3 regions of the Lysinibacillus sp. NPDC094403 genome follow, and region 2 is predicted to be linked to each of the others. Evidence: riboswitches for the same ligand, from Rfam matches in the RefSeq annotation. Region 2 holds a riboswitch; each other region holds the start of a gene.
The links. Region 2 has a riboswitch for lysine ahead of ACQKMV_RS06670 (transporter substrate-binding domain-containing protein). Riboswitches for the same ligand answer to the same signal wherever they lie in the genome.

Region 1 (3,264 bases), on a different contig from region 2:
ATTTTAATTACTTCATCATTCAACTGCTCTGTTGATCGAGCTCCTTTGATCAACAACTCCTGAACTATCTCCCCTTTTGTAATGGATGATTCCATTTCCTCTACAAGTAGTAATGAATGCTGTTTTATTTCTTGAATGTTTGCATTTACATTTTGCTCAACCGCAAGCATCTCTTCTGTATTTGACGACATTTCTTCACTCATCGAAGAAATATCCCCTACACTCGTTGAGACATTTTTAACCTTTAAAGCCGTTTGAAAATTAATTAACTCCATGTGCGCTAGTACAAAGTCTAAAATCGCATTTTTCACATCAATGCTTTCCTGCTCTAGTTCCAATTCCAGAATTCGCTTTTTTAAAATTTGTATTTCTAAATCGTTGTGTTTCTCAACGGTTTCATCCATTGGCTTTTGAAATAAACCGAATAAGACCATACAAACCCACCTTTCCCTTGGTAAAACATGTCACATTTTATTATATAATAATAAAATTGGATAAAGTATTAAATTGTTGTAAACAAAAAAAGATGTGCCAATTACTGACACATCTTATTCAATTTTATATGTAAAGTGTTTGTTCTAAATTAAACTCATCATGTAATGCATTTGCTGCACGAATCATTTCGTTTTGAGGAACAACGACAGACACTTTTATTTCAGAAGTACTTACCATTTTCACAGGGATACCTTCACGACGTAGACGATCAAACATACGAGCAGCCACCCCTGGATTAGATGCCATACCTGAGCCAATTATAGAGACTTTTGCTAAGCCGATTTCAAAATCAGCAAAACTAAACCCTAGTGATAATTTGCTATCTTCTAGAACACGTAATGCTTCGGCGAACTCCTCTTTCAAAATGGTAAATGATACAGTTGGCTTTAAACCATCAATTATTGCTTGTACGATTATATCGACGTTTATGCGATTCTCTGCAAGTATTGTGAACATATCTGCTAACGAAGCATTAGAATAAGCATCATAGCCAACCGTTAAACGAATAACGTCTGACTCATAGGCAACACCACGTACAATTAAATTTTTCTCCATTTCAACTTCCTCCTTCAATAAAGTACCTACTGTATCTATTTCGCTCGACCGAATTATAACCGGGATTTGAAACTTCTTTGCTAACTCAACAGCTCTCGGGTGTAAAATTTGTGATCCTAAGTTTGATAACTCTAGCATCTCATCATAGGAAATTTCTTTTAGTTTTTGTGCCCCAGCAACGTAACTTGGATCAGCTGTATAGACTCCATCCACATTCGTGTAAATATCTACGCGCTCCGCCTTCAATGCTGCAGCAATAGCTATAGTCGCCGTTTCCGCCCCACCTTTACCAAGCGTCGTAATATTCCGTAAATTATCGATACCCTGTTCCCCAGCAACGATTACAATTTTCCCCTGAGTAAAATGCTCGTCAATTCGACTTACATCAATCTCATCAATACGTGCATTGCCATGTATAGCATCAGTCTGAATACCTGCCTGCCAGCCTGTTAATGACACTGCATCATATCCTTCTTCCTGCAAAGCAATTGCCACTAACGCACTTGATAGTTGTGAGCTTGTTGAAAATAGTGCGTCTAGTTCACGCTTAGATGCATTGTCTGATAGATCACGAGCCATTTTTGCTAATTCTTTTGCCATATCCCTCATAGCTGTAGTGACAACGACAACATCAAAACCTCTTTGCTTTTCTGCAATCGCCTTTTTAGCAACATTTTGAATGTGCTCTGTTGATACTAATGTGGCACCACCAAATTTCATCACAATTCTCGCCATCTTCATCATTCTCCTTCGTACTTTTCGTTGATTATAAAGTAGCTATACTTTTGCGGTTCTTCACCAAAATAACAATTTTCAGGGACATGCATGAGACAAAAGCAAAGCGGCGTGAGCACTTACCGTTCTCCGCTCTAAATTTTTTAATCAAGAACAGATTTTAATATGGATCCACTTTTGCATTAATAGCTTTTACTCTCGGGGGTTATACGGAAAATCTTTTGGCATCATTCCATAATAGTAAGAATTGCTTTGAGAAAATGTTGTCTCTAGAGAACTAAAAAAGCAACTCTCACATAACGTGAAAGCTGCTTATAACATGTACAATAAAAGTAACTTGTGCATGTGTGATAGCTCTCCGAAACGTTTAGAATCGACAGTCCTACATCTCTTAAATGTAAAACCAGCTAAGCATCGGAAACAACGATGCTCTACTTCGGCAAGCTCCCCTTTCATACATTTTCACTGGACTTGTCCGTCCTCTAATGCACTACTCTTGAATCTTGCACCTCTATCATCACTAAATAGTGAATGTATTTAATTGAACCTTAGCGAAAAAATTTCTAGTTTATGTATAAATAGAAACTACTAAAAACTAAGGCATCGTATATAACATTGCTATATTGTAGATCAATGTTATATACAACCTTAGCATATGTCTAATCCTTTGACAATGTCTCCTGTTGAAAATAGGCGTGAATATTACTAGCTAGATTAGCAGGCATTCCTGCTTCCTGTAATGCCTGCTCACTAGCCTCACGAATTTTTTTGACTGAGCCAAAATGCTTAAGTAATTGCTGTTTTCGCTTTGGACCAACACCCTCTATATTATCGAGGACAGATTGGATAGCATGCTTTTCGTGTTGCTGTCGTAAGAAGGTAATAGCAAAGCGGTGTACTTCGTCCTGAATTCGTTGCAGTAAATAGAAGCCATCGCTTGTGCGCTTCAATGTAATTACTTCAGGCGGATCACCAAATAGAAGCTGTGACGTATTGTGCTTGTCATCTTTTGCTAATCCAGCTATTGGAATGACAAGGCCTAGCTCATCCTCTAATACTTCTCGCGCTACTTCCATTTGCCCCTTCCCACCATCAATTAGTACTAAATCTGGCAAAGGCAGACCTTCCTTTAAAACTCGCGTATATCGACGACGGATTACTTCCTGCATTGCACCGTAATCATCGTGCTTGGCAGCAGTGCGTGTTTTGTACTTTCGATACTCCTTCTTTGCAGGTTTTCCATCGATAAATACTACCATTGCAGATACAGCATCTGTCCCATGCATATGACTATTATCGAAGGCTTCAATCCGTAACGGCGTAGAAATACCCATAGCTTCACCAAGAGCCTCACATGCTCCTATTGTTCGTTCTTCCTGACGTTCAATAAGCTGGAATTTCGCTGCTACAGCAATTTCAGCATTTTTCGTCGCTAATTCAACTAGCTCCTTTTTTTGCCCACGTTTTGGTGTCAGTACC
Region 2 (3,264 bases):
AAACAACTAAAATACCAGCCGTAATAAAGTGCATATCAATGCCAAATGCCATATCTAATCCGTAAAATACAACCATTGCTTGTACAATCATTGGTGTACCACGGAAGAATTCAACATAGCATGTTAGTAAAAAATTAATGAGCTTTAAGCTATAGAATTTTACACCCTTTTTACGAACCTTGATGGTATGCATAATTCCGATAAAAAATCCGATAAGTGCACCAATAATTGTACTACTAATTGAAATAAGTAATGTAAAATACGCACCTCTTAAAAACATTTGCCAGTTGTTCTCAACAATAGAAATAATCCAATCCAGACTCATGATGTTCCTCCTAACAACGTCGTGTTGCTTGTTTGTTACAGTCGTCTTAGCCCTCTACCGTTTTCTGTTTCTTTTATCTTATGAAACTTTTAGCTAAGACATTATTAATATTTAGAGAGATTGTTATTTATTACACGGGCTAGCTGTTAGCCCGTGCATTCAAGTTATTGTGCTGCTGGTTGTTGATGAATTGCTTCTTCCATAACTTTTTGGCGATCCTCTTCAGAAATACCTTTTAAAATTTCATTAATTTTTTCAAGATCTGCATCACCTTTACGTAAACCAACTGCAATCGATGTATTTGAAATATCAGTATCAAAGCCTTGTTCAAACTTAACATAAGTAAACTTATCGTTTGCAGCAGCAGCGGAAATACCTTCTGGACGTTCTGCAACATAGCCGTCAATTTTTCCAGCTTCTAACGCTACACGCATTGCTGGGAAGTTATCCATTGCAGTTTGTTTTTTTACATCTTTAATCTGATCGATAACTTCATAGTTAGATGTATTTAATTGTGATGTAATTTTAGCACCAGAGAAATCTTGGATAGATTTTGCATTTTCATATTTACTGCCTTCTTTAATGACCATCACAAAATCAGACGTATAGTAGTTTTCAGTGAAATCAATTGTTTTTTTACGCTCTGCAGTAGGTGACATACCTGCAATGATTGCATCAATTTTATTGGATTGTAGTGCAGGTACTAAACCATCCCACTCCAATTTTACGATAACTAATTCTTTTCCTAAGCCTTCAGCGATTTTTTTCGCCATTTGCACATCATAGCCACCAGCATATTCTGCATTATCTGCAATTTTTACTGCACCATTTGCATCATCTTGCTGCGTCCAGTTAAACGGAGCATAACCTGCCTCCATGCCGATACGGAACACACCTTTTTCTTTCGTATCAGAACTTGCACCTCCATTAGACGATGTCGTATCCTTTTTGCCTCCAGCACCACAAGCTGCTAACATAATTGCTGTCATTACGGTCAACATCAATACCAACAATTTTCTTTTCATGAAACATTCCCCTTTTCTGTAAAAAAATAAGACAACTGTACCAAAAAAGACCTAAGTACTGAACTTAGGTCTTACTTTTTTTAACAGTTGCCCAAATCCTCACTATAATTCCATCATTCCGAGATAGCACAACCTAGTAAACCTGGAAAATAATTTACTAGGACAGTCCTGCACTTATTCACTGCAGACCCAGCATAAAAGTACGAGCTCCTTTTATACTTCGGCGATATTTCCTTCTCCATTGCGTCTTCGCTTGCTTATACTCAACAATGAACTAATAAATACCGCGCCTCTACCTCACAATAGGATAAAAGTGAGGTTTGTTTATTTAATTGATATATAGATACTACTATAAAACTAACTTAATAGTCAAGATAATATTATTACTTTTCTGATTAATTACAATATTAGAGTTTTTTATCCTTTTTAAAGCCTTATATACACTTTTGCAAAGGTGAAAATAATTAGTGCCAAGAGAGTCCGTAAAGTCGCCCATACTTCATTATACGTACTCCAAACAACTCATATACATGGTTACGCTTATAACAAATGAGATGATGAGTTAGTTTTCTAGAAATTACGCAAATAATTAATATATAACTTACTCTTTAGTAATTCAAAAGAAATTGTGGAACAGTAAAGATAATACCCTTTGCACTATACGTTTCTTTCTGTGAAGCTTTCGCATACATTGGGACAACATATCCGTCGGTTTGAATACTTCATCCGTCGCTTTAGCTCTTTTTCTCGTTGCTTCGATTGCTTCATCCGTCACTCTGGCTTTTCTTTCCGTCCCTATAGCTCTTTATTCCCTCGCATTTAATAAATGCTCCATATAAAAAGAAAAAACCCTGCGAAACAATGTTCGCAGGGTTTTACCAAACTCAGGAATTAAGAATTTAATAATAAATCTTCTGGGTTTTCAAGTAGTTCTTTAACAGTTTTAAGGAAACCTACAGAATCTTTACCATCGATAATACGGTGGTCATAAGAAAGTGCTAAGTACATCATTGGGCGAATTTCTACTTCACCATTCACTTCAACTGGACGTTTTTTGATAGTATGCATACCAAGGATACCAGCTTGTGTACCATTCATGATAGGTGTAGACATTAATGAACCGAATACCCCACCATTTGTAATTGTGAATGAGCCACCTTGAAGATCAGCTAAACCTAATTTTTTGTCGCGTGCTTTTTTCGCTAGGTCTGCGATTGAATCTTCAATTTCAGCAAAGTTTTTGCGGTCAGCGTCACGTACAACTGGTACTACTAAACCTTCTTCAGTTGATACAGCTACACCGATATCAAAGAAGTTGTTTAAGTGAATTTCATCACCAGCGATTTGTGCGTTAACATATGGATATTTTTTAAGTGCTGCAACTACAGCTTTAGTGAAGAATGACATGAAACCAAGTTTTGAGCCAGTTGACTCGAAGAATTGGTCTTTTTTACGAGAACGTAAAGCCATAACGTTTGTCATATCTACTTCGTTGAATGTTGTTAACATTGCTGTAGATTGTTTTACTTCAAGTAAGCGTTTTGCAATTGTTTGGCGACGACGGCTCATTTTTTCAACAGTCACACGTGATTCATCTACAGCTGCAACTGCTTTAGGTGCTGCTGGAGCTGCTTGTGGTGCTGCTACTGGAGCTGTACCATGAGCTGCAACGTCTTGTACACGTACACGGCCTTGTGGATCTACTGGAGATACAGCAGCAAGGTCAATACCTTTTTCACGAGCAAGTCTACGAGCTGCTGGAGATGCGATTACACGCTCACCAGAAGTTTCTTCTACAACTGGAGCTGCTGCTACAGGAGCAGGTGCTGCTTGTGGCGCTGCTGGAGCTGGAGCTGCTGCTTCAACTGGTGCCGCTGGAGCAGGTGCTGCACCTTCGCCAGCTTCTACAACTGC
Region 3 (3,264 bases), on a different contig from region 2:
TTGCTTATTCTTATACTCTACGGATCGCTGATTGCTATTATGGGGATACGAGGTTTTGGAGCTTAAAGCTTGGAACGTTCACCTATAGTGTTTTGATGATACGTCTGGGTTACAAATTCATCAATATTTTTTAACTTAAAAAAATTGTCCTGCGAGCATTTTCTATGGCTCACAGGACAGTTTAATTTTTTTATTGTTCTACTTTTAAATCACATTGCTCTAATGGAAGCATTTTTGTTTTATGCTTGATTTTATAGCCAAACCATAACAGTAAGAACAGTGGAATACCGATATATGAGACAAGAACTCCGTACCAATCTACTTTATCACCCATAAAGGCACTGTAGTTTTGTCCAATAACAACAATCATACAAACCGTAAAGGCGAATAGCGGACCGAATGGAAATAGCTTTGCTCTATACGGTAACAATTTCGGATCTAAGCCCTGTGCCTCGAACGCTCGACGGAAACGGTAATGACTAAATGCAATTCCTAGCCAGGCAATGAAGCCAGACATCCCAGAGGCATTTAGAAGCCACATATAGACCACACCATCACCAAAGAATGAAGCTAAAAATGCTAGGCAGCCTACAGCTAAAGTTGCCAATAATGCGTAAATCGGAATACCTCGACGGCTTAGTTTTGTGAAAAATTTCGGTGCATGTCCATCTACCGCTAATTGCCAAAGCATACGTGACGATGCGTAAAGCCCTGAATTCCCTGCTGACAGCATTGCCGTTAGAATGATAGCATTCATCAATGATGCAGCGAAGGCAATTCCTAAACGATCGAACACCAGTGTAAATGGCGAAACAGCGATATCTTCAGATAGCAAACGTGCGTCTGTAAATGGAATCAGCATCCCAATTGCACCAATCGCTAAAATATAGAATAAAAGAATTCTCCAGAAAACAGACTTAACAGCTTTCGGAATATTTTTACCAGGGTCATCCGTTTCACCTGCTGTTATTCCAAGTAGCTCCGTCCCTTGGAACGAGAATCCTGCAGCTAAGAAAATACCAAATGTAGCAAGGAAGCCACCGTGGAATGGTCCATCACTAATAAAGAAATTCGTAAAGCCTACAGGAGCTTGACCTCCTAAAATACCGAAAATCATTAAGAAACTGATGATAATAAAAACGATTACAGTTACAACCTTTATCATTGCAAACCAATATTCACTTTCACCATAGCTTTTTACCGATAATAGATTAAACGTTAAAACTACAGCGATAAATATAACAGTCCAAAGTGCAGATGAGCTATCTGGGAACCAATATTTCATAATTAATGAGACAGCTGAAATTTCCGCTGCAATTGTAATTGCCCAGTTGTACCAGTAGTTCCAACCAAGTGCAAAGCCTAGAGCTGGGTCTACAAATTTTGTAGCATACGTACTAAATGAACCCGATGATGGCATATAGGCTGCCATTTCGCCTAAACTCGTCATTAAAAAATACACCATGATACCGATTAATGCATAGGCGAGTAATGCACCGCCTGGGCCTGCTTGTGCAATGGCACCACCACTAGCTAAGAACAATCCTGTACCGATTGTACCGCCTAATGAAATCATTGTAATATGGCGGCTTTTTAATTCTTTTTTCAGCTTTGGCGCTTTATGGCCGAGCTGATTGACTTTTATCTCACTCACAATATAGCTTCCTTCCTTTTTTAAGAGGCAAAAAAATGCCATCACATGAACGTTGCTGTGATGGCTAAGTAAATCCTCTGTTCTTTCAAAATGATAGCGCAACACGTTGTCCAAACGTGACAGTTCTGTTCCTTTCGGAGACAGCCCCAGCATGAGGTTTTCAAGTCCCCTCACACTTCGGCAGTATTTCCTTTCAACTAATATCTCTAATGCTTGTCATTTCCATTAGTATACTCTTAAATACCGCGACCTCTACCTCAATACAAACATGAGGCATATAAATATTAAATTTATGATGGGTTCTATTTTAACATATGACCTATGACATTTCAATAACACGATTAATATTCCGTATTTTATGAATTTTCAACTATTTTTAACGTTGTGATAAAGTGGTATAGTGGTTCAATCATAATTGTTCTAACAGGGGGGATTTATTTGACTACTCATGAACATACCGATACTTATCCTAGCAGGAAAATTAACTGGAAAGGTACAACCTTATTACTAGTTATCGGCGTAATTTGCATTGCCTCGACACTACGTATGCCGCTAACAGTTGTTGGCCCTATTATTTCCTTTATCCGTGAAGATCTCGGCATATCCAATATACTAGCTGGCTTTCTAACAACAATCCCATTACTAGCATTTGCAATCATTTCACCATTCGCACCAAATGTTGCACGTAAATTTGGGCTAGAATTAACATTATTTTTATCAACTATTCTTTTAGCGTTAGGGATTGTACTACGTTCCCTTGGCACAACTAGTTTGCTCGTATTTGGTACTGCGCTAATTGGTATAGCCATTTCATTCGGTAACGTACTAATTCCCGGATTAATTAAATTGAAGTTTCCCTATCACGTAGGTTTGCTTATGGCATTTTTCACAATGTCGATGAATTTGACAGCTGGACTCGGTGCTGGCATTAGTTATCCTGTTGCCAATTCATCACTTGGTTGGCAAGGTGCACTGGCAATCGCACTTGTTCTTGTAGTGTTAACCATCTTAATTTGGATTCCACAGTTGAAATTTAATAAGCCTGAACCGACTGTTAAGACTACGAAAGAACGTACACCATTATGGAAATCACCTGTTACTTGGGCAGTGACAGGGGCTATGGGATTACAGTCATTATTATTTTATACAACTGCCGCTTGGATTCCTGAAATATATATGGCACAAGGATTAGCTGCAGATCGTGCAGGCTGGATGTTTTCCATCATGCAATTTTCACAAGTCCCAATGGCTTTAGCTGTGCCTATTATCGCTAGTAAAATGACATCTCAACGACCTCTCGTATTAATGTTTACGGCATTTTACTTAATTGGATTTATCGGAGTAGTTATGGAATGGACAAGCCTCGCTATACAGTGGATGGTGCTACTAGGCTTAGCCGGAGGAGCTTCATTCTCATTAGCAATGATGTTCTTTACATTACGTACCCGTACAGCTTTTGAGGCAGCTGATTTATCAGGGTTTGCACAATCACTAGGATATTTATTTGCCGCAATTGGTCCAATTTTATTTGGTTATTTACATGATTTATTCGGCGGCTGGCATATCACTGGTTGGTTATTTGTTGTAGTAGTATTGATACTCTTCTTATG

Region 1: linked by a shared signal. The riboswitch ahead of ACQKMV_RS10835 (aspartate kinase) and the one ahead of ACQKMV_RS06670 (transporter substrate-binding domain-containing protein) in region 2 are both predicted to bind lysine.
Region 3: linked by a shared signal. The riboswitch ahead of ACQKMV_RS18915 (amino acid permease) and the one ahead of ACQKMV_RS06670 (transporter substrate-binding domain-containing protein) in region 2 are both predicted to bind lysine.

The regions. Positions count from the first base shown of each region.
Region 1 is NZ_JBNNTL010000005.1:183,399-186,662, forward strand. It holds gene ACQKMV_RS10830 (methyl-accepting chemotaxis protein) at 1-434, opposite strand, end outside; gene ACQKMV_RS10835 (aspartate kinase) at 559-1,785, opposite strand; lysine riboswitch at 2,129-2,307, opposite strand; gene uvrC (excinuclease ABC subunit UvrC) at 2,445-3,264, opposite strand, start outside.
Region 2 is NZ_JBNNTL010000002.1:488,395-491,658, forward strand. It holds gene ACQKMV_RS06665 (amino acid ABC transporter permease) at 1-325, opposite strand, end outside; gene ACQKMV_RS06670 (transporter substrate-binding domain-containing protein) at 490-1,350, opposite strand; lysine riboswitch at 1,467-1,653, opposite strand; gene odhB (2-oxoglutarate dehydrogenase complex dihydrolipoyllysine-residue succinyltransferase) at 2,242-3,264, opposite strand, start outside.
Region 3 is NZ_JBNNTL010000016.1:3,108-6,371, reverse strand. It holds gene ACQKMV_RS18915 (amino acid permease) at 191-1,654, opposite strand; lysine riboswitch at 1,741-1,917, opposite strand; gene ACQKMV_RS18910 (CynX/NimT family MFS transporter) at 2,093-3,264, shown strand, end outside.